Regions from separate parts of the Rhodobacter sp. 24-YEA-8 genome, predicted to be linked through region 3. Evidence: riboswitches for the same ligand, from Rfam matches in the RefSeq annotation. Region 3 holds a riboswitch; each other region holds the start of a gene.
What was found. A riboswitch is a leader RNA that binds a small molecule or an ion and turns the genes downstream of it on or off. The one in region 3 is predicted to bind cobalamin.
Positions count from the first base shown of each region.

Region 1: it holds a riboswitch for cobalamin, as region 3 does, so the genes downstream of both, BLW25_RS16890 (DUF1852 domain-containing protein) here and BLW25_RS21890 (aromatic ring-hydroxylating oxygenase subunit alpha) in region 3, are expected to answer to the same signal.
Region 2: it holds a riboswitch for cobalamin, as region 3 does, so the genes downstream of both, BLW25_RS14130 (DUF1636 domain-containing protein) here and BLW25_RS21890 (aromatic ring-hydroxylating oxygenase subunit alpha) in region 3, are expected to answer to the same signal.
Region 4: it holds a riboswitch for cobalamin, as region 3 does, so the genes downstream of both, BLW25_RS09635 (TonB-dependent receptor) here and BLW25_RS21890 (aromatic ring-hydroxylating oxygenase subunit alpha) in region 3, are expected to answer to the same signal.

Region 1 is NZ_FNSK01000002.1:79,391-83,994, reverse strand. It holds gene BLW25_RS16900 (helix-turn-helix domain-containing protein) at 1-1,340, shown strand, start outside; gene BLW25_RS16895 (methionine synthase) at 1,384-2,412, opposite strand; gene BLW25_RS16890 (DUF1852 domain-containing protein) at 2,436-3,419, opposite strand; cobalamin riboswitch at 3,576-3,776, opposite strand; partial or broken gene BLW25_RS16885 (IS3 family transposase) at 4,196-4,604, opposite strand, start outside.
Region 2 is NZ_FNSK01000001.1:2,906,914-2,911,517, forward strand. It holds gene cobN (cobaltochelatase subunit CobN) at 1-1,691, opposite strand, end outside; gene cobW (cobalamin biosynthesis protein CobW) at 1,700-2,728, opposite strand; gene BLW25_RS14130 (DUF1636 domain-containing protein) at 2,730-3,080, opposite strand; cobalamin riboswitch at 3,188-3,394, opposite strand; gene cobO (cob(I)yrinic acid a,c-diamide adenosyltransferase) at 3,431-4,069, shown strand; gene BLW25_RS14140 (cobyric acid synthase) at 4,069-4,604, shown strand, end outside.
Region 3 is NZ_FNSK01000005.1:56,226-60,829, reverse strand. It holds gene BLW25_RS21895 (BtpA/SgcQ family protein) at 55-441, shown strand; cobalamin riboswitch at 696-898, shown strand; gene BLW25_RS21890 (aromatic ring-hydroxylating oxygenase subunit alpha) at 1,251-2,372, shown strand; gene BLW25_RS21885 (hypothetical protein) at 2,406-2,645, opposite strand; partial or broken gene BLW25_RS21880 (transposase) at 2,732-3,046, shown strand; gene BLW25_RS25125 (hypothetical protein) at 3,118-3,405, opposite strand; partial or broken gene BLW25_RS25430 (DUF1403 family protein) at 3,471-3,842, opposite strand; partial or broken gene BLW25_RS21865 (DUF1403 family protein) at 3,791-4,135, opposite strand.
Region 4 is NZ_FNSK01000001.1:1,963,370-1,967,973, reverse strand. It holds gene BLW25_RS09640 (DUF6925 family protein) at 1-810, opposite strand, end outside; gene BLW25_RS09635 (TonB-dependent receptor) at 822-2,963, opposite strand; cobalamin riboswitch at 3,073-3,268, opposite strand; gene pdxY (pyridoxal kinase) at 3,517-4,371, shown strand.

The sequences.
Region 1 (4,604 bases), on a different contig from region 3:
GCGTTTCGGCAAGCTACATCACCCTGATCGAGGCTGATCAGCGTCCCGCCTCGGCACAGTTTCTGATGAAACTCGCGGCAATCTACGATCTGAACATCTCGGAACTTGCCCCGGCCAGTGACGCGCAGCTGGCCGCAGATTTCAACGCAGCGCTGAAAGATCCGCTGCTTGGGGCCGGGCAGATCCCGAAGGTCGAGATCGAGGCCATTCTCCAGGCCTCACCCCGGCTCGCACGGGCCTTTGTGCAGCTGCATGACCGCCACCGCGAGGCCGTCCTGCGCCCGATGGCGGATGACAACCCGCTGACCGATCGCGACAAGGTCGAGGTCCTTTCGGAAAGTTCGCGCCCGGCCGAGGCAGTACGGGCCTGGTTCTACGCCCGCGGCAATCATGTCGATGCGCTCGACCGCGCCGCCGAGTCGCTGGCGGCGGAATTGCAGCTCCATCGCAGCGAGCCGCATGTGGCCCTCTCGGCCCGGCTTTCGGCGCATGGCATCCGCACGCGTATCCTGCCGGCAGATGTGATGGGGGGGCATCTCAGGCGCTTTGACCTGCATCGCAAGGAGCTGATGCTCTCTGAGCTGTTGCGCCAGTCGAGCCGGCGCTTTCAGATCGGCGTTCTGCTGGCGCGCCTGGAGCAGGAGCCGCTGATCGCGCGGCTGGTGGAGGAGGCCGGACTGACCGCTCCGTCGGCTTTCACCCTGATGCGCGTCAGCCTTGCCAATTACTTCGCCGCAGCCCTGGTGATGCCCTATGGGCGTTTCCTCGGCGCCTGTGAAACAACGCGCTATGATGTCGAATTGCTGTCCCACCGCTTTGGCACCAGTTTCGAGCAGACCGCGCATCGTATGTCGACGCTGCAACGCGAGGGTGCGCGGGGCATCCCGTTCTTCTTCGTGCGGGTGGACCGGGCGGGAAATATCTCAAAGCGCTTTTCGGCGGGGCGGTTCCCCTTCTCGCGCTTTGGTGGCACCTGCCCGCTCTGGAACATCCATGGCGCTTTCGAGACGCCCGATCAGGTACAGACACAGCTGATCCGCATGCCCGAAGGCGCGAGTTATTTTTCGGTTGCGCGCACCGTGACCCGCGCGGGCGGCATGCAGGGGCAACCGGCGCAGCGGCTTGCGATCGGGCTTGGCTGCGATACCGCCTATGCGCCGCGCCTGATCTATGCGGACGGAATCGACCTTGTCAGATCGAAACCGGTCGAGATCGGGCTGAACTGCTATCTTTGCGAACGTCGCGACTGCGCCGCCCGCGCTCACGCGCCGATCAACCGGCCGCTTGCGGTGAATGAACGCGAAAGAAGCCTCGCGATCTACCGCTTTGGGGAAGAGTAACATGCCGCCGGCGTTTCTCCGGCGGCATGGCGATGCGATCTGATTATGCCTGCAGTTCTTTGCGGATAATCTCGGCACCGGCACCCAGAGCCTGCAACTTTGCCCTTGCGATATGGCGCGGCAGCGGTGCCATGCCGCAATTGGTGCAGGGGCAAAGATTTTCGGCATCTACGAATTGCAGCGCTTTGCGCAGCGTATTGGCCACTTCCTCCGGCGTCTCGACCCGTTCGGAAGCCACATCGATGGCACCAACCATCACCTTCTTGCCCCGGATCAGTTCAATCAGATCCATCGGCACATGCGAATTATGGCATTCAAGCGAAATCATATCGATGCTTGACGCCTGCAGCTTCGGGAAGATCTTTTCATATTGACGCCATTCGGTGCCGAGTGTCTTCTTCCAGTCCGTATTGGCTTTGATGCCGTAACCATAGCAGATATGAACTGCGGTCTGGCATTTCAGACCTTCAACTGCCCGCTCCAGTGCAGAAATCCCCCAGTCATTGACCTCATCGAAAAACACGTTGAAGGCGGGCTCATCAAACTGGATGATATCGACGCCTGCGGCTTCCAGTTCGCGCGCCTCCTGATTCAGGATTGTTGCAAACTCCCAGGCAAGCTTTTCCCGGCTTTTGTAATGAGCATCATAGAGCGTGTCGATCATGGTCATGGGGCCGGGCAGCGCCCATTTGATCGGCTGTTTTGTCTGCTGCCGCAGGAATTTTGCATCCTCGACAAAAACCGGTCTGCTGCGCGCCACGGCACCGGTGACGGTCGGCACGCTGGCATCATAACGATCCCGGATCCTTACGGTTTCTCGTTTCTCAAAGTCAACGCCTTCAAGATGTTCGATGAACGTGGTGACGAAATGCTGGCGGGTCTGTTCGCCATCGCTCACAATGTCGATGCCCGACTGCTGCTGATCGTCCAGCGCAAGGCGCAACGCATCCTGCCTGCCTTCAGCAAGTGTTTCCCCTTCCAGTTTCCAGGGCGACCAGAGTTTCTCGGGCTCGGCCAGCCAGGACGGTTTGGGAAGGCTGCCGGCAGTGGCGGTGGGAAGAAGTTTATTCATAGTGGGGGACCTTTTTTATTCTGTCAAAGCGCGAAACTGGCTGACCATTGCGAAAGCCTGGCCTGATGCGGCCTGATAAAATGCTCTTCCGCGAACCTGGCCTGCTCCAGCGCCAGACGACTGCGCTCTTCGCGGTCATAGACAATCCGCGTCAGAGAATAGTCCTGATGTTTCAGGCTTGGGTGATAGCAGCTGCCCGCGGCGGCATTGGCGTTGTAGATTTCCGGGCGATAGATCTTCTGGAATGTCTCCATCGTGCTGATGGCACTGATCATTTCCAGATTTGTATAATCAGCCAGAAGATCCCCCATGAAATAAAATGCCAGGGGGGCTACGGCGCCCGGCGGCATGAAACAGCGAACCTTCATTCCCATTTTTGCAAAATATCTGTCGGTCAGAGATGCTTCATCCTGCCTGTATTCAGCACCAAGAATAGGATGAGTGATATCGGTTCGAATATAGGTTCTGTTGCTTGACACACTGAGACATATCACAGGTGTTTTGCTGAAATTCTGACGATATACCTCAGATTTAACGAAACTCCTGAACAGATTTCCATGCAGGTTTCCAAAACCTTCTGGCGCGGCGAAAACGGATCTCCCTTTATTATACTCGGGGAGCGCTATGCTGAAATCATAGTCCCGTACATATGAAGAGAAATTATTCCCCGCGGCCCCATCAATGACCTTACGGCTCTTGTGATCAAGGATTTTTGTCTTCAAAATCTCAATAATCGGGAAAACGCCCGCAGTTTCGGCATCCCCCATATCCATGTCGACAGATATGATCTCAACCCCGACGGAATACCGGTCACCTTCAGGGTTGTCCCAACCCGCCAGAGAATTGAACCGGTTAGTGATCATCGCCAGAGTGTTTCGCAAATTCTCCCGGCGATGTTCCCCTCTGGCAAGATTGGCAAAATTGGTGGTGATGCGCGTATTTTCGGCGGGAATGTAATTCTCGTCGAAGCCAATCTTCGTAACCCTGAAAGTGAAACCTTCTGTCATTGTGACATGCCTTCTGAGCGGCCTGAAAAGACAGGCCGTAAAACCACAGACACTCCGCGACGGATGTCGCGAAGCCGGCCCCGGGCGACAGATGTCACACGGGCCTTTGCAGTCACCTTTGCGGAACGGCCGCTCCCGACACGCCCACCGCGGCCGGAACAGGTGATCAATCCAGGCAGGTTTCCTGACTTGCGGGTCGTAACCTTGTCCGGCCTTCCCGGCGCAGCATATGCGCCAGTGGCTTTTCGGACAGGCTCGCCGCTCACAGTTGCGGGGGCAGCTCCGGATTTGGCACTGGCCTTACCGGATTCCCTTTTAACCGGGGCTTCCCCCGGCACCTGAATCAAGTGATAAAATCCTTTGGGAGCCAGGGAATGTCAACGATTTCAAAGGCAGATTATATTCATGAATATCATGAGCGAAACCGGTAGTGTAAGAGATCAGGCTCAGACGAATTTTCTCGAAATCCCCCTTGCAGCTGGACCTGTGCCGGAAGGTGCTTCTGCGCGCCAGGTGAATCTGACCGAATTCATATGGATTTGCACCGTTCCGGCCTATATTTAGCCGGTCTTTTTCAAAGCTGGCGCAATCCGGTTGGCGAAATCTCGCAACGCCCCGGGTGCATCACCTGAAACAGGCTGCCTGGCCGTCCGGTTTCAGCCTATATGGCCATCGCGCCTTGCATAGTCCTGCGATCTGGCTGTCACGCGGGATGGATATGTGCGGCCACAGCACCTTGAGCTACTCCCCGATGCTTGGACAGTTTTCGAGGATGTTTAAGCTACTGCCTGTGCCTGCCGGTCGGTTTCGATGCTGTTGAAGTAGACCACGGCGGGGGGCAACCCGCCATGGGCAGTGTGTGGCCGCCGATGGTTATAGAAGCTGACCCAGGATCCGATTGCGGCCTTTGCCTGAGACCCGGTCTCCCAGGCATGCAGATAGACGCATTCGTATTTCAGGGACCGCCACAGGCGCTCGATGAAGACATTGTCGATGCACCGCCCCTTGCCGTCCATCGAGATGCGGGTTCCGACGCGTTTCAGCCGATCTGTCCAAGCGAAGGACGTGAACTGGCTGCCTTGGTCAGTGTTCATGATTGTGGGCGCGCCGAACCGGTGGATGGCCTCGTTCAACGCCTCGACGCAGAAGTCCGCTTCCAGGGTGTTCGATATGCGCCAGGCCAGA
Region 2 (4,604 bases), on a different contig from region 3:
GGGTCATTGACGATGAACGGATAAATGACGGGAAGCGGCGCGACCAGCGCCTCGGGCCAGCAGGTATCACAGAGGGCAACCGCCTTGCCCGGCAGCCATTCAAGCGTGCCATGGGCACCGATATGGAGGAGCGCGTCCGTGCCCTGCCGCAGCCAGAGATAGAAGGCGGTATAGGCGTGGCAGGGGATGCGGCCGGTATCGTGATATTCGCCGTCGCGATCGGGGCTGCGGCTGCGTTCGGGTTGCAGGGCGATCAGAAGATTGCCGCGCCTGGTTGCCTGGAACCGGAAGGCACCGGCCTCGATCGCCGGATCTTCTTCGGGGCGGCCATGCGTCTCTGTCAGGGCGGTCCTCAGCGTTTCCGGCAGGGTTGCCAGCGCCTCGCGATAGGCCGGGAGCGGCCAGGCGATGACCTCGGATTGCAGCGCCTGGTCAAGCGGGACACCGGGTTGAATGCTGAAACCGGCGGCGCCGAGATCTTCGGCCATCGCCTCGGCCGAGGCCAGAACGTCGAGGCCCACGGCATGGGCCATGCGCCAGGATTTGCCCGGATAGGTCGAGAGAACCATCGCGATGCGGCGGCTGGCCGGGGGCTCGGCCGCGAGGCGGATCCAGGCTCTGACCTTCGCGACCACGGCCCCGATACGCTCGGGGTCCGGCGCGTGGCTGGTGCGGGAAAATTGCAGATCCGGGTCGCGCGGCGCCTCGTCCTTGAACGAAATCACCCCGGCCGTGATACGGCCATCGACCTCGGGAAGCGCAACATGCATGGCGAGATCGGCGGGGGAAAGGCCGCGCCCGGCCCCTTCCCAGGCGGCGCGGGTGGAGGTCGCGTGGATCACCTGGAAGACCGGCACGCCGGCGGCCTCCAGCGGTGAGCCACTGGCCGCGCGGGCGGAAAAGGCGGTGGCATTGACCAGCGCTTTGGGACCAAGCACCGGGAGGATCTCGCGCAGCCAGCGGGCAGCGGCCTCGTCCTTGAGGCTGGGAAGGAAAGCGCCGTATGCCCGAAAGCCTTCGGCTTCGAACGCCCGGATCAGGGCGTCGATGGCGGCGGTGTCGCCGGCGGCGGCCCAGGCACGGTAGAAAGGGATCAGGACAAGCGGCGCCCCCCCCTGCGGCAGGTCACGGAGCACGCCGGCCGACGGGTGCCAGAAGCCAAAGCCCGGCAGCGATTTCGCGCCGGGCACCGGCCCGGCATAGAGACCCGCCGCAAGCGCGAGCTGCGCAAGCGCGCCCTGGGCCGCGACCGCTCCGCCGGTATCGCACAGCGCGGAGAGGCGCCGCAGCGTGGCCACCGGCAAAGTCGAGGCGGCATCCAGCCCAGGGTCGGGGCGACCATCCGCCGGCAGGAGCGCCAGCGCGATCCCGCGTGATCTGGCCATGTTAGAGACCTGTTCGACGCCGTAGGCCCAGTAATTCACCCCGCCGATCAGCCGGATCAGCACGCCCTTTGCCCCGGTCAGCGTCTGCCCGATCCAGGTATCGACCGACAGCGGATGCGACAGCCGCGACAGGTTCGCCAGCCTGAGCGAGGGCAGCGTCTCGCGCCCCCGCTTCCACCCTGCCGCGAAAGCCCCGAGATCGCTGTCGGAAAACGACATCACCACCAGATCCCCGGGCGTCTGCCCGAGATCCTGCGGCGTGTCGGTCTCTTCCAGACCGTGGCTTTCGCGAAAGAGGACGTGCATCAGGCCCCTTATGCCCCCAGAGCGGCCCGAACGGCGGCCGCGTCGATATTGCCATGTTCCGCGATCACGACAAGCTGCGAGCGGCGGGGCTGGTTGCCCCAGGGCCGGTCGAACTGATGACGCACACGCGGGCCGACGGCCTGGATCAGAAGGCGCATCGGCTTGCCTTCGACCGCCACATGGCCTTTGACGCGCAGGATGTTCTGCGAGGCCGCCAGTGCCGAGACTTTCGCCGCAAGCGCCTCCGGGTTGGTGATTTCGGGCAGATCGACCACGATCGTGTCGAAATCGTCATGATCATGATCATCATGGCCATCGTGATGCGAGGGGCGCTCATTCAGGCTGTCCTCGGCGGCCGCACCGATCCCCAGCACGACACGCGCATCGATCACGCCTTCGGTCAAAGGCAGCATCGGCAGCGGGCGCGGCGCTTCGGCCTCGATCACGGCTTTTGCCTTTGCGATGCCGGCATCCCCTGCGAGATCGGCCTTGGACAAAAGCACGATATCGGCACAGGCGATCTGATCTTCGAAGACCTCGGAAAGCGGGGTCTCGTGATCGGCTTCAGCCGCGCCGGGCCGGGCTGGGTTCGGAGCGAAAAGACCGGCGGAGACTGCTTCGGCATCGGCCACCGCGACCACACCGTCGATGGTGATTTTCGAGCGCAAAGCCGGCCAGTCAAAGGCCTTCAGCAGCGGTTTCGGCAGCGCAAGGCCCGAGGTTTCGATCACGATATGATCGGGACGCGGCTCCATCGCCATCAGCTTCTCGATCGAGGGGATGAACTCGTCGGCAACGGTGCAGCAGATGCAGCCATTGGTGAGTTCGACAATCGAGCTTTCCGGGCAATTCGCATCGGCGCAGTCGCGGATCAGGTCACCATCGACACCGACATCGCCAAATTCATTCACCAGCACAGCGAGCCGCCGCCCGCCCGGGTTTTGCAGCAGGTGCCGGATCAGCGTGGTTTTCCCGGCGCCAAGAAAGCCGGTGATCACGGTGACGGGGGTTTTTTCCAGGGATTTGTCTGCGGACATGTCAAAGCTCCATCGGAGGGATACGGGCGATTGTGTTCTTGCGGATGACCTCGGGCCGCGCACGCCAGGGGACGATGCCATCGGGCGTCGCCGCAAAGGCGTGATACATGGTGACGAGGTCGTTCAGATGCAGATCGGGGTCGAGATGGCCCTGCACATAGGTCCAGCGGCCCGGGCCGCGAAACACCACGGCGCAGCCATTGGAACAGGCGGACAGGCATTCCTGGCGACGATGCGCCACGCCTCTGGCGGCCAGCGCCTCAGAGAGCCGCGCGCCATCGCGTATGGCCTCGGGGCTGCTGCCCGGCAATCTGCATGTGGTACAGACCACAAGCTCGGCTTCTCCGGCCATCTGCCCCTCCGGCATGGCTTTGGCTGCGCGGGGAACAGGTGGCGGGCGAAAGCACCACCAGACCCGCGGCTCACCCCGGCCGCCCGTTGCGAATGATGCGCGCCCCGAAGGGCCGCACCGACGCTGGCAGGTCTCCCGGCTTGCGGATTTCGGGGGATGCCCCCTGCGGGCGCCCTGCCTTCCCGGCGCGGTGCCAGTGGCGGTTGGGCGACCTTTCCGGTCACGGTCGCGGGGGCGGCTGCGCTTGGGCTTTCGGCCTGTCGCATTCCCTCTTCGCCTGCTGTATGGCAGGAACCAGCGATGGCCACAGCCAAGCCATCAGACCCACCGAATGTCAAGCGAGGCCAGGAATGACCGATGCTCCCGATCCCGCCGCAAATCCTGCGGAAGATGCTGCCCGCCACGCCGCAAAAAAGGCGAAGATCAAGGCCGCGCGCGACCGGATGATGGCGGAAAAGACCGGCGAGAAGGGGCTGATCATTGTCCATACCGGGCCGGGGAAGGGCAAAAGCTCCTCCGCCTTCGGGATGATCCTGCGCTGCATCGCGCATGAGATGCCCTGCGGCGTGGTGCAGTTCATCAAGGGCGCGATGTCGACCGGCGAACGCGATCTGATCCTGAAGAATTTCGGAGGTCTCTGCCAGTTCTACACGATGGGCGAAGGCTTTACCTGGGAGACCCAGGACCTGGAGCGGGATAAGGCCGCAGCGGCGCGCGCCTGGGAAAAGGCGAAAGAGCTGATCCGGGACGAGCGGAACCGCATGGTTCTGCTGGACGAGATCAATATCGCGCTGCGCTATGACTATCTTGATCTGGCCGAGGTGCTGGAGTTTCTGCGCGATGAGAAACCGCCGATGACCCATGTCGTGCTGACCGGGCGCAATGCAAAGCCGGAACTGGTGGAAATGGCCGATCTCGTGACGGAAATGGCGATGGTGAAACACCCGTTCCGCGCCGGAGTTAAGGCCCAGGCCGGGGTAGAGTTCTGATGTCGGGCCAGCCCCCTGGCCGGGCGCTGATGATCCAGGGCACCGGCTCGAATGTCGGCAAGTCGCTGCTGGTCGCCGGGCTTTGCCGGGTGGCGCGGCGGCGGGGGCTTTCGGTCCTGCCGTTCAAGCCACAAAACATGTCGAACAATGCCGCGGTGACGGTGGACGGGGGCGAGATTGGCCGGGCACAGGCATTGCAGGCCCTGGCCTGCGGGGTCGCACCACATAGCGATATGAACCCGGTCCTGCTGAAACCCGAGACCGATACCGGAGCCCAGGTCGTGGTGCAGGGGAAGCGCCTGACCTCGGTGCGCGCTAAGGATTACGCCGCCATGAAGCCGAAGATCGCCGGAGCGGTGCAGGAGAGCTTCCAGCGTCTGAAAGCCAGGGCCGATCTTGTGATTGTCGAGGGTGCAGGCAGCCCCGCCGAGGTCAATCTGCGCAGGAATGACATCGCCAATATGGGTTTCGCCCTGGCCGCCGATGTGCCGGTGGTCCTGGCAGGCGACATCGATCGCGGCGGCGTGATCGCGCA
Region 3 (4,604 bases):
TTTGTTCATCTGGTTTGGCTGGCGTGTTTGGACGCCGAATGCCGGTCGCGCGATGTGCGCGCACGTCAGCTGGACCGCAAGGATCTGGTGATCCTGAACAACGTTTCAGCCGAATTCGCCGTCTCGCCTGACAGTCGCCCACTGGCGGATCGCGCGCGGTCGGCAGTGTTTTCCTCGATCCGGGATGCCGTGCTGGTCTCGGGCGCGATCACCGGGGAATCTGCCCAGATAGTGGATCCGGAAAACGTGAAGAAGACGCTGCCTGACACTCCGGTTCTCGCCAATAGCGGCGTGAAACATGGCACGGTCGAAGATGTACTGAAAATCGCGGATGGCTGTGTGGTTGGCTCCTCGCTCAAAGTGGATGGCCATACTTGGAATGCGGTCGATCCCAAACGCGCGCGTGAATTCATGGATATCGTGCGCAAGATGCGGGGCTGAGTGGCGGAGAGTTGCCCCGTCCCCTCCCGGTGGACAGCCTTTCTGCGCGATGACACCAGGCCCGGTGGGGTGACCCAGCAGGCCGGCATTCCGTTTCATCGGCGTGCCGGCCTTATCGCAAAAACCATGTCGTTAACCTTTCACCACGTCACAGCCCCAGCGAGACGCAATGCGACACGGGAGAATTGCCGCTGGCTGGTCTGTTCGCGACATCCACGCTTCGCTCCAGGGACAGACGAAGGGAAGGGCATGCGTCCCACTGGGGCGATCAGGGTGCCCTGCGACAGCGATGCCGGAGGGAGAATTGGGAAGCCGGTCAGAGTCCGGCGCTGCCCCCGCAACGGTAGCGGTCCAGAGTTCAGGCAGATGCCACCGGGCATAGACCCAGGAAGGCGCCTGAAACGTCCGAAAGGGCGAGGCCGAAGTCCGGAAACCAGCCCCGATGGAACTACCACCTATGGCTGCGGCGGGCGGCCTCGGGGCGTATGTGCCGAAGCTATTTGGCATCGTCTCCGACCCGTCTCGCCGCGCGGAAATGGAGATACCCCTGGCGGCCCAGCCTGAACGAGAAGCGCAAGCCGCCGATGGCCGCAGTGCCCCGGCAATAAAGCGGCGCAGTTCCGGACCATGGCAGGCGTCCTCATGGGATTGCAGGAGTTGAGTTGAGGTAACTGGTATTCCGACAAGGACCCCCGGCCCTGAGGCTGGTCCCGAAGTCGCTGCGTCCCCGCTAAACTGAAGACAGCTGAAAAGGACAATCAATGACACAAGGCCGTCAGATAACTGCCGCTGAAGCAGAGGGTCAGCCGATGGAAAAAACGCTGCCCAGCAACTGGTACAGCGATCCGGACCATCACGCGGAGGAATGCAGGGCGATCTTCATGCGCGAATGGTATTGCACCGGACGGGTCGAGGAACTCGACGCCGCCGGGGGCCATATGGTCGTCGATGTCATGGGGCAGAGCATCCTGATCCTGCGCAAACCGGACGGGGCGCTGCGTGCCTTTTACAATGTCTGCCGCCATCGAGGGGCAGAGCTTTGCACCGCGCGCCATCTGGAAGAGCGGGCAGGGCGCGCGCCGCTGAAAGGCGGCGTTGCCGGCAGTATGATCCGCTGCGCCTATCATTCCTGGGCCTATGATCTGGATGGCCGCCTCGTTGCCGCTCCGCATCTGGTGGAGGGCGAACATATCCGCAAGGCGGATTTCTCACTGCATAAGGTGGGCGTTGACAGCTGGGGCGGCTTTCTGTTCGTCCATCTCTCACCTGAGGGAGCCGGCACCCTGGCCGAACAGCTGGGCGGCGCGCCCGAACGCGTTGCGCGTTACCCGCTGGCCAATCTGCGGATCGGGGCAGAGATCACCTATGAGATCGAGGCGAACTGGAAGATCCTCGCCGAGAATTACAACGAATGCTATCATTGCGGCGGCGTGCATCCCGAGCTTTGTGCCATCGTTCCTGCGTTTCGCGCCAATGGCGGTTCCGGGCTGGACTGGGAAAATGGTGTGCCGCATCGCGAGGGTGCCGATACTTTCACCGCAACCGGCACCACGCCGCGCTCGTCTTTCCCGGGCCTTGATGCGGCAGAGCAGCAAAACCACAAGGGAGAGCTGATCTATCCCAATCTTTTCGTAAGCCTCGCGCGCGATCATGTCGCCTGTTTCCTGCTGACGCCAAAGGGCCCCACAGCCACGACAATTCGATGCCTCTTTCTCTTCGCACAAGACGAGATGGCACGGCCCGGTTTTGACCCGGCGGATGCGGTGGAATTCTGGGATCTGGTGAACCGTCAGGACTGGTCGGTCTGTGAGCGGGTGCAGCGCGGCATCCGCAACCGGGTACATGATCATGGCTATTATGCCCCGATGGAGGATTGGAATCTCGACATCCGCCAATATGTCATCAGCCGCCTCGAGGCCGCTCGGGGGTGAGATCGGCTTTGTTTAGCGCGGCTGCTCAGCGCCCTATCCCGATAATGCGCTGAGCAGCCGGAGCAGCTTTGCTTGCGCCTCTGAGGACCAGCGGAATGAGAAGTTGAGCGCGAGGCACAGGTTTTTGCCGGCATCCGGATCCTGACGGACCCGGCAAAAATCTCCGGGCAGGAAACTGATATCTTCCGCCAGATGCGACAGGACGGCGAGGTCATCTTGCCGCGCGGTTTGCAGCCAGCACATGAAACCGCCATCGGGATCGCTAAGCTGCATTCCCGACCTTGTGCCAATCGCCTGCTCTGTTGCGCAAATCGGCTGAGTGGATTCATCTCGGGAATCCAGCGAGATAGCTGCTCTGCATGAGCAGACCCACACCACCGTCGTACAAGACCGGGAACTGGCCAAGCGACAACAAGGCGCTCAAGCGCCGCGGTTCACTGGCGATCTGGTTCGACCCCGCCATAACGTGGGAGGCCGCGCCCACCGCCAAGCGCGGGCGACAGCGTGACTATAGCGATGCCGCGATCCAGACCTGCCTGACGATGAAAGTGTTGTTCGGAATGGCGCTCAGACAGACGACCGGCTCTGTCGAGAGCCTGCTGCGGCTGGTCGGCCTGGATTGGACTGTGCCGGACTTCAGCACGCTGTCGCGGCGCCAGAAGACGCTGAAGGTCCTGGCGCTTCAAGAACCGCGCCTGAAGATCAGGGCCTGACTCGCCCTTACAACATGATCAGTCCCGTCGGCTCAGGCCCTGATCTCCGACCGCCGGGTGGGGTCAATATTGCGCGCCGATAGGGGGCAGCTTTCCACGCCGATTGACACGCCTGCGATGCGCGCAATCTCGTAAGGACGCCCCGCCAGTTCGGCAGAAATGTCCTTGATCAACAGATCGAGCGCACAATCCCGGCCGACCTCCCGGGCCGGCACATCCCGACCCACCGCCTCGACCCGCGCCATCCATTCGCGCCAACGCGGGGCCTGCGGCAACTCGGTGAGTCCGGCGTCCAGCCGTTCGGCGGATTTCGGAGCCATTGTAACAACCCGTAAAGCCGAAAGGTCGGTCGTCCGGTCAGCTCACGCACCAGGCCGAGTGATGTCAGTCGGTCGAAGAGCCATCGCGCGGCGCGATCGCTGGCCTCGGCCCCCGCCTGTGCTGCCAGCGCGTCCTCCGTCAGCAGCATAGCGACGATGGTGGCAGCATCCTTTCCGGGCCGCCGCAGATTTACCGCGCGCAGAGCAGCGCGGCGGGTCAGATCGACGTGACGATCAAAGGCGGCAACCGCCGCCCGGCCCCAAACCGCAGCACAGGCCGTCAGCCATGCTTCGCCCTCCAGCCAGAAAGCCGCCCGCGGCGGATGGACTGCAAGCAGCGGCACCGGCCGATCCCAGCCGAATGCGCGGGCCAGAAGCGCGTCAGTCAGCCAAAGCGCGAAACCGCGATGGTTGGACCGAGAGCGAGAACCGTGCACCCCGCCTCTGCGGCCGAGCGCAGAGGCGGGGTGCGGCCGACAAAGCCCGTGCCGAGATCGCCTAAGATCTCAGCGCTCGGTTCAGGCACAAGATCGAAGAAGGCGGGCAGTCGCGCGGGCCAGTCGGAAGATCTCAGCGCCCGCGCCTCGCCAAGGGCGCGCCAACCGACGAGCATCCGTCCGGCGGGACCAGGATCATCGCCGGGTTTGCGCAGCGCGAGGGTATCTCGGAGTTGCGCTTCGACTTCCCGGCGCCCTTCCAAACGCGAAGTCGTCGCTGCGCTCGACAGCGCCGGCGCTTGCGCAACAGGATGCCGACCGGGTCCAGAACGGCGAGCGCTGCGCCGGCGGAAAACATCGCTGTCTCAATATCATCACCACCCACTGCTTGCCGGATCCAACTCGGCAGCGGCGGAGGGCTTCGGACGAGCTGAGGGGGTTTCGGGGCACAGGCCATGTCGAAACATTAGCATATTTTCGGCGTTTTATCCTATATATGTCAACTTTATCCGCCGCATCTGTCATCATAGTATAACATCCAATAATCTTGCATTATCGGATATTTCTTCGCCTTAACAGGAGAAACACGTGTAAAACAACCACTTAGCAAAGCGCTCGCGGCAATCGTGCCTCTGGTGCTTGGCTTCCTCGGCGGGACGGTCTCGACCCTCTTCCCGGCGTAGTTTCAGGCCTTCTGCGCGGGGGCTCTGTGATGCGACAGGTTCCCGCTATAGCGGGCGCTCTTCCCGCCCGCCTCCAAGT
Region 4 (4,604 bases), on a different contig from region 3:
GGGCGCGTCGGCCACCTCGGGTGGCAGGCTGCTTTGCAGCCGCGCGCGGGTCGCAGCTTTCAGCGCCGTCAGGTCGGGGCGGCCATGACGCGCGAGGATGGACTGGAATACGGTATGGATATCGGGATCGAACGGGCGGCGCAGCCCCGGGCGCACCCGCGCCGGATGCGGCGGGAATATATGGGCAAAGGGCAGCCAGCCCTCTGGTACCGGCGTGGTCGCGGCATGGGTCAGGCCCCGGATCCCGGCCGAAGGGATCGCATGGATCGGGCAGGTGCCATCCGCCACCCGCTCGGCGCGCAGAAAGGGTGTCTCGGCAATCCAGGCACCCGGCAGCGCGGCCAGCGCCTCGCGGCAATCGTTCCAGTGCTGGCCGGCCAGCAGCAGGGCCTGGGCGCGGGCCGTCGCCGCAGGTCGAAAAAGGCAGCGAAGCCCGGCATGGCCCAGCCCCAGATCAAGCGCCGGCGCGCTTTGGTCTGCGGCAACCAGGGCTGCATCATCCGCGACCACGCTGAGGTGGCGGTCGCGGGGGCGGGGGGGCAGCCCACCCGCCTGGCAGAGCGCGATCCCGTGGTTCCAGCCCTTCGGCTCGCTGCTGAGGGTCTCGAACGCCAGGAGCTTTCCGCCGGGGGTGAGACGGGCGCGCCCGGTCTCACCTTCCAGCACCAGTGCCCCGCCGATGTTTTGCGGGATACCGGTCAGGTCAAACCCCATGAACCCTGCAAGGGTGCCGATGCTCCACAAATGCCCTTCGGCCCCGAAAAGCCGGGCAAGCAACGCGAAGGTCTCGTCTTGTGAGGCGTCGGTCATGGGGGCGGCTTTCAGAACTTCGAGGTCAGCTGCAACTCGAACCGGCGCGGCGCACCGAGAACCACCTGACCCTTTTCGGGGTAGAGATATGCCGCATAGCTCTTGTCGAAGAGGTTCGTCACGCGCAATGACAGGGTCGAGGTCTCGCCCGCCTGCCAGTCAAGCCCGGCATTGATCAGCGAGAAGCTGCCGCGTTTCTCGGTATTGGCGTAGTCATACCAGGCCTTGCCGACGAATTGCACACCCAGATGCGCGGTCCAGGCATCGGCGAAACCCCAGGATGCCCAGAGATTGGCCGAGGTTTCCGGCACGAGGATCGGCACATTCCCCGAATAATCCACCCAGGAAAAGGTGTTGAAATCGAAGAAGGTGAAATCGTCAAACCGCGCTTTGGTGCGGGCAATATTGCCACTGAGCCGCAGGGTGTCGGTCACCGTGGCGCTGGCTGCCAGCTCGATCCCGCGTGAGGATTGCTGCCCGGCCTGTTGCAGCGTGAAAGACCCCGGCGCCAGCACCGGCACATTGCGCTTCACGATATCATAGGCGGTAAGCGACCATTCGGCGCGGCCATCGGCAAAGCTCTGGCGCATCCCGATCTCGAATTGCCGCCCCGTGGTCAGATCGAAGTCGCGGAAATTCGCGGCGTAATCCATCAGCGGCATGTTCACCGGGTCGGTGGACCAGGCCAGCTGGCCGTAAACCACCGTGGTCTCATTCGCCGCCCAGCTGAGCGCGACCCGCGCCGATGGGGCCTTGTAGCTGGCGTCAAAGCTCGATGCGGGGGTTGCGATACCCTCGCGGCTCAGATCGAACCAGTCCTGGCGCAGGCCAAGGCTGAGCGCCAGCCCCTGGCCAAGGTCGGTGCGGTTTTCCAGAAAGACCGCGCGCTGGTCGAGGGTCGAGCGGTATTGTGCCACCGGGGTCAGGCTGGCGGGGAAGCGGCCGGGGCGCGGGTTGAACGGGTCGACCGTGACCGAACCGAAGTTGAAGGCACTGGCATAGCCGGATTTCGAGCGGTTCAGGTCAAAGCCGATCACCGTATGGCTGTCATAGCCCGCGATCCCGTGGCGGAAGCCGGCATCCAGCCGGAAGCCGGTCTGATCCTGATCCTGGTCGATGGCGACGAATTCGCCGACCGATACCGTATCGGTCACCGGATCCCATTCATAGGTTTCCGCATTGCGGAAGCTGCGGTCAGACCCGATGCGGTACAGCACAGCCGAGACGCGGACCGAGTCCGAAGGCGCCCATTCGGTTTTCAGCTGCAGCCAGTGATCGGTGAAGTCAGTCTTCGCGTCTTCGACATTGTAGTTCAGCGCCTCGGTCCCGGCGACGAGGATGCCGTTGCGCAGGGGCGTGCCATAATAGGTCATCGGCTCGCGCTTCGCGTAATCTGCCGACAGGGTGAAGGTCAGATCAGGCGTCGCCTTCCAGCTCAGCGCAGCGGTCACGGCGCCGAGGCTGTCATCCGCACCGTCGATCCAGCCGTCGGAGCCATCTGCAATCACCGCGATGCGGTAAGAAAGTGTGTCCGAGAGCGAGCCGCCACTGTCGGCGCCAAAGCGCAGCCTGCCATCTGACCCTGCAAGCGCGGTCAACAGATGGCGCGGCGCACCGTCAAACGGGCGTTTGGGCATCGCATTGACGAAACCGCCAATCGCGCCATGCCCATGGATCACCGAGCCGCCGCCTTTCAGGACCTCGAATTCCTCGATCAGCCAGCTGTCGACCGGGAAAGAGATATTGCCGCGCCCGGGAAACTGCCTGGTGCCGTCAAACAGCATCATCACCGAGCTCGTGCCCTGAAAGCCGCGCGCGGCGAAGGCATTGTCATAGCCCGGTGCAGCGATCGAGGTGACCCCGGTTGCGGTCTGCGATACGGCGGAGGCGATCGAATGGAGACCGCGTTCGGCCATGGTCTCGGTGCCGATCACCTCGACGGCGGCAGGAATATCGCGGATCTTTTCACCCAGCCGGCTCGCGGTGGGCGCGGTGGCCTCAAGCCCCTGGCCCGCCTCGTCATCGACCGGCAGCCAGATGGTGCCGAGGCCGATGGTGGTCTCTTCGGCCAGCACCGGCGCAGCGGTGATGGGGGTGAGAGCGGTAAGTGTCAGCAAAAGCCGCACAGATGTGCGGCGCGAAATGGACGGCATGAATTTTACCCCGAAAGGTGAATCGCTCGTCACTGCAGACTGCCAGGACCAGGCGGGCAATCACCCGCATGTCATCCTTGCCATCAGGAACCCCCGCCTGATGCGCCTGCCCGTGAATATGGCCGACGGCAGGTCTCCTGGCTCGCGGGTCTGTGGATTTCGCGCCTTCCCAGGGTCCCTGAACCCCAGTGGCATATTGCGAAACCCTCGCCGCTCACAGTTGCGGGGGCAGCCGCAGATCGGGCGGATGCCCTGCTGCGTTCCCTCTTTCCTCCCTCGCGGGAACCGTCGCCTCAGCGCTACCCGCCGGGGTGGTGGTCTGTCAACGCCAGTTATCACGGGCGCGTTACAGGGGGCGCATCCGGGACCTGTCCTGCGAGGCGGACCAGGGATCCGCCATCCCGGACCCGTCATCAGCGCATGACGGCAGATCTTTGCGGAAATTCCCCTGAGACCCGGGGTTTACCCCATGGCCTTTTGCGCGCGAGCGGTTGTAACCTCTGCCCGCGCGCCCCGAACCATGACCGGGATCCTGCGCGGGAAGGACATAGCAATGCAGACCCCGCCTTTCGTCATTTCGATCCAGAGCCAGGTCGTGTTCGGCCATGTCGGCAATTCGGCGGCGCTGTTTCCGCTTTGTGCGGCCGGGCTGGAGGTGGCGGCGATCCCGACAGTGGTGTTCTCGAATACCCCCGATTACCCGAGCCTGCGCGGCCGCGCGCTGCCCGAGGATTTTTTCGCCGATCTGCTTCTGGGCGCGATGGAGCGTGGGCTCCCCGAACGGGCCGATTACATCGTGACGGGCTATATCGGCTCGGCCGCGATCGCACATATGGCGGCGGACTTCATCGCGAAAGCGCGCGAGATCAACCCGCGTCTGGTCTATCTCTGCGATCCGGTGATCGGCGATGCCAAGCCGGGGCGTTATGTGCCCGAAGCGGTGGTGGCGGTGATCCGCGATGAATTGCTGCCGCTGGCCGATCTGACCACGCCGAACCCGTTTGAGCTGTCACTCTTGTCGGGGCAGAAGATCGCGCGGCTCGAAGATCTGGCGCTGGCGCGGGCGGGCCTGAACCTGCGCCCCGGGGCGCGGGTGATTGCGACCGGATGCGTGCTGGAAGACAGCCCCGAGGGCTGTCTTGAAAGCGTGGTGATTACGCCGGAAGGCGTCAGCCGTCACCCCGCGCCGCATTTGCCGCTGGCGCTGTCGGGGACCGGGGATCTGTTCGCGGCGCTGATCATCGCCGGGCTGGGGCGTGGTCGTTCTCTCTCAGAAGCCGTTGTTTTTGCGCAAAAGCTCACCGGGGTTGCGATGGGGGAGGCGGCGGCGCTAGGCCGGCAGGAGGTCATGCTGAGCAACGCGGAATTCCTTGCGGGCCTCGCGGAACTGGCGGCGATCCGCCGCTGAGATGACGCAGCGGGAGCGTCCGCGCTGTTCTGCCTGTGGTGACCGCAGCGGGGCGGCCGTGGCCTCGGTTTCCGCCAGCGGGTCTTCCTGACCATGGCGCAGGGGCTGCCCGCAGCTCTCATGCACAGACAGTTGCGGCCTGCCTGGCCTGAGGACGCGACGGCGAGGTCTGGCGTCCGGTTTTGGCAAGGCGCTGGACGCGGGCACTTCCGGCCGGGCCAGATCATCGGGGC